DNA from 2 places in the Neobacillus canaveralius genome. Region 1 is predicted to be linked to the other one. Evidence: predicted binding sites of a transcription regulator. Region 1 holds the regulator's gene; the other holds the start of a gene.

Evidence for each region. Region 1 encodes Rex, which represses fermentation and respiration genes when NADH is low (regulators of the CRP and FNR family bind a similar motif). Its sites were predicted from a motif close to TTGTGAAATATTTCACAA; they were not measured.
Region 2: the regulator Rex is predicted to act here: its motif matches at 1,018-1,035, upstream of ABC255_RS01405 (AtpZ/AtpI family protein).

Annotation. Positions count from the first base shown of each region.
Region 1 is NZ_JBDFLL010000002.1:128,355-130,815, reverse strand. It holds gene moaC (cyclic pyranopterin monophosphate synthase MoaC) at 95-592, shown strand; gene ABC255_RS28845 (redox-sensing transcriptional repressor Rex) at 625-1,278, shown strand; gene ABC255_RS28840 (YdiK family protein) at 1,360-1,560, opposite strand; gene ABC255_RS28835 (CPBP family intramembrane glutamic endopeptidase) at 1,557-2,279, opposite strand.
Region 2 is NZ_JBDFLL010000001.1:286,726-289,186, reverse strand. It holds gene atpB (F0F1 ATP synthase subunit A) at 1-229, opposite strand, end outside; gene ABC255_RS01410 (ATP synthase subunit I) at 253-627, opposite strand; gene ABC255_RS01405 (AtpZ/AtpI family protein) at 635-856, opposite strand; gene ABC255_RS01400 (S8 family serine peptidase) at 1,181-2,461, opposite strand, start outside.

The DNA of each region.
Region 1 (2,461 bases):
AAAGAAAAAAATGTAAATTTTTCATCATTCGCTCAAAGTTTCACAGACAAATTGTGAAAAATATAGTATGATTTTTTGTGGGAGGATATTGTTTATGTCTGAATTTACTCATTTTAACGAAGAAGGAAGAGCGAAAATGGTGGACGTTAGCGATAAGCCAGAGACGGCTCGTTCGGCACTTGCTCATTCCAGCATTACGGTTAGTAAAGAAATTTATGATAAAATAACAAATAATGAAATGAAAAAGGGCGATGTTCTTGCTGTGGCTCAAGTTGCTGCTGTTATGGGGGCAAAGAAAACATGGGACTTAATCCCGATGTGCCATCCTATACCTTTGACAGGAGTCAATATATCCTTCTCATGGGAAAAAGAAAACGAGTCTGCTTATACATTAAATATAGCCGCTGCAGTTAAAACAAAAGGAAATACAGGTGTTGAAATGGAAGCGTTAACAGCTGCATCCACTTGTGCGCTGACTGTTTATGATATGTGTAAGGCAGTGGATAAGGGTATGGTAATTGGAAAAACCTATTTGGTCGAGAAAACCGGCGGAAAAAACGGAGATTTCCATAGGACGGAACAAATTAGATAAATGATTAAACTATCTATAGGGGGTGGGAGAATATGAGTAATGAGACGATGAAAATACCACAAGCGACAGCAAAACGGCTGCCCTTATATTATCGATTTTTAAAGAATCTGCATTCTTCCGGTAAACAGAGGGTTTCGTCAGCAGAATTAAGTGAGGCAGTGAAGGTGGATTCGGCAACGATCCGCCGGGACTTTTCATATTTTGGAGCCTTAGGAAAAAAGGGATATGGCTACAATGTCAATTACCTATTAACCTTCTTTCGGAAAACACTAGATCAAGATGAATTAACAAAAGTAGCGTTAATTGGTGTAGGTAATCTTGGTACGGCCTTTCTAAATTATAACTTTTTAAAAAATAATAATACAAAAATTGAATGTGCTTTTGATGTTGATCCGAACAAAATGGGAACGACAATCCGGGATGTACCTGTGTATCATATGGATGAGCTCGAGAAGGTTTTAAGTAATGATGATATTCATGTTGCCATCCTGACGGTACCTGCTCCAGTGGCACAGGTAATTACAGATCGACTTGTAAATTCCAATATTAAAGCGATATTGAATTTTACACCTGCAAGATTAAATGTTCCTGCCTCCATTCGGGTGCATCATATCGACTTGGCAGTCGAATTACAATCACTTATTTACTTCCTGAAACACTACCCTACAGAGGAAGTAGAAGAATAAAGTAAAGTAAAAGACCTTTCCACTACGTAAAGTGAAAAGGTCTTTTTTTGGCTGTAATGTTTAAAAGCCCGTTTTAAATCGTTATTTCTTTATTTTGTCTTTATATCTATTGTAAAAGAAAATCATTCTTAAGCCAGATCCGAAGTCAAAGGTAGCAAGTATAACGAGCAGGTAACTGAAAAATCCCCATCCGTTTAGGGTGACATCTTCAATCGCAAAATAAGTAAATAAGCAGCCAAGAACAATATAAATGACTCCGGAAAACAAGGGTGAACGTCTCATAGAAAGCCTCCGATAAAGTTTTGAATACCTTCTGCCTCACGAAGAATTTTATCAATGTCATCTTTATATACTGACTGCATGACGACAACTAATGTATTCATGGCAACATGGGCAAAAATCGGTACAAGGATATGTTTTGTTTTTACATAGAGAAATGCAAAAGTAAAACCCATTGCCGAATAGAGAAGTACATGATGCGGCTCCATATGGGCTAAGGCAAAAATGACAGAACTGATTAGTGCTGAGAAGAAAAAGTTAAACCGTTTGTGGAGAGCACCGAAAATAATTTTCCGAAACACGATTTCCTCTAATATGGGTCCTATTACTGAACTAACTAAGATGGCGAGAGGAAAGGACTCAATGATGTTGAGAATTTGCTGTGTGTTTTCTGAGCCCATCTCAACCCCGATAAGCCGTTCAATATTCGCAGCAAGAGCTTGGGCAAATAGGGCTAGGAATACACCAAATACAGCCCAGACGGCAGAAAAGCCAAAGGAACTGCCTCTTTCGTTCAACCCTGGTTTCTTTAATTCTGTGCGTAATAGAAAAAGAATAATAACTAGTGCAAGGGTGAAGCTGAAAATTAACCAGTAGGGGACAACGAGCCCTTGGTCCATTCCTAAATATCCAAATAGGAACATAAGTCCAGGAATTCCTGCTAGGCTTGATAACTGCATGGCTATATAGACAATTAAAATAATCCAATATTCCCTTTTCAAATTAAAAAATCTCCTTTAAGCAGCTAATAAAAATATTTTACCCTATTCTACATTCTACTAATAATCGTAAGGTTGTTTCAATTTTAAAGATTATCTTTAACAACTATGTATATTCCTTGGTGTATATCACATACTTGTAAAGTTGTAAAAAATAATAAAAAATTACTGCTTCATACTTGCAA
Region 2 (2,461 bases), on a different contig from region 1:
TATGGAATCGTCCGCCATCTTTCCAATCCATCGTACTGTTAATAATGTTTTTAACAAAATCCATAACCCATTCCATGAAGTTTTGCATTCCGGTTGGTTTCATGGCCAGTCTACGAGTGGATAGGACGGCTAACAAAAAGACAATTGCACTTGCTATGGTAATCATCAAAATGTTTGCCAAATTAAATTGGAGCCCAAGAAACGTAACTATTGGAGCTTCGTGATGCAACAGTATTCACCTCGCTTCCCCCGCTATTTATCTGAAAATAAATTTTGCGTAAAAAAATCTATCATAATGACAATGTAGGATGTCATTAATCCTATAACCACACTAATGAGATGGAATTGCTCAGGATACCTCATTGTGATGACAATCGCCAGTGCACCGGTTGCCATTCGTGAAAACGATCCAAGTGAACGGACAGTTCTTCCTTCAGCCGCCGCTTGTCCAAATTTGTCGATTTTTCGAGCCATCAACCACAAATTAAAAAGGCTCAAACTTGTCCCAAGAATCAATCCAAGAAAGATTGATTGCTGCGAAGTGAACCCCCAGCCAAGCACATAAAAAGACAATAAAAAAAACATCCACTTTCGCTGTCGGGTAAACATGGTTTGAAATTCTGGCATGGTTGGTTTAGTCTCCTGAATAGAACTTGCGAATTGAAATGAGCATGGAGTAAATCCCGGCCGCTAAACCAATAAACAGTCCAACTATTAAGAAAATTGGTTCGGTACCCCACACTTTATCCAGCCATCTGCCTGCAAAAATCCCAATCAAAATGGACCCAACAAGAGAAGCTAGGATGGCAGACATTAGGGCATACGCCTTGAATGGATTGCGGTTTTCATTACGCATACTATCGCATCCTCACCTTTAGAGAATACATCAAAAAACGAGGTTTATGTACGTATGAGAATGTGTCGAATTTTCGAGAATTTTGTGAAATTACATGAAAACCCTCTCATTTTACATCCTTTGTTAGCATACCTCAGCCATTTTCCAATGTCAATGGATTTACGTGAATTAATCCACAAACTATTCTGAGTAATTTCTTCCATTTGGAAGTTTTAGTTAACACTATAATTGTAGTGTAATTACGCTTTATTTTAGCAATGTAATTGTGACAATTCTGTGAACAAATTTGACAAGGAGTGGCTTCGTATGTCCACCCCTTTTTTCTTATCGAACCACTTCTCCGATTACGAGCATCGTTTCAATAAAGTCTTCCTTTCCAGCCTTTTTGGCAAATACCTTCGCAAGATAGACTCCATCTGGAGGTAGATTTTCTTCTGTTATTACCTTGCTCACCAATCCCTTCTTAACATTCTGATTCGTGTCTAAGAAGCCAACAAATCTGAAATCATCGGGATTGAAAAGAGCGATACCAAACTCCTCGGCCCCACCTGGCAGGTACACTTCATACCGGTAGGTTCCCTGCTGGTCGCCATCCTTAAAGTCAAACCCCATTACTCTCGGGTAGTTAGGTTCTTCAAGAACATAGATATAAGGAATTTGAATCGGATTTGCCCCGGCATGGATGGTTAGATAACCGTCATGAATTTTCCCCTTCAGCTCGACAGGATTCACTTCTAGTTCTAGTTTTACATCCCGTGTTTCTCCAGGCACTAGTGTGAAGGCCAACGGGAAACGCCATTTCAATCCATCTGCTTGTTTTGGTATGTCGAACGTATAACGCACAGGCTTATCACTTAGGTTCTCAACATGTAAAAAGGTTTTGTGATTGTCTCCTTCACTTTCAAATTTTCCAAATCGGAGTGAACTTGGACTGACAAGGGAAGTGGCTTTCACTGCTTCAATCACCTGAATTCTCCCTGCCCCCTGCTCATAGGTCCGATATAGTTTTCCGTTTTTCTCTAACGGTTTGGCCGTATTCATTAACGCCGCCTTAATTTGGTCCGGCGTCCACTCTGGGTGAGCCTGTTTAATCAGCGCACACGCCCCCGCCACATGCGGTGCAGCCATACTCGTGCCCTGCAGTGAAAGATAGCCGCCAGGAATGGTCGAGTTAATTGCCACACCAGGTGCCACAATATCAGGCTTCACCTCCCAAGTATCAGTTACCGGTCCCCTCGAACTGAAGTCTGCAAGGAGGTCTTTTTCCTCAGAGATATTTATTGTTGCCAAGGTGTTCGTTTTGCTTTTTAAAAGCTCCCCATCCTTCTTCGTGATTGAACCGACAGGTATGTCAATCTTCTCCTCGAGATTGCCCATAAAGCCGCCGCTTAAATTATTGTAAATAATCACTGCCTTAGCTCCAGCGTCACGGGCATTTTTCGCCTTCTCAGAAAACGTTATTTTCCCTCTTTTGATAAGAACAATTTTTCCCATAACATCTTTTAAATCTCCCACTGTACCAATACCGCCATCTACGATTGAATAAGAGCGGTCAAGATCCCAATTAGCCGACCCCTCCAGCGGTTGAATCCGTAATTTATCCCT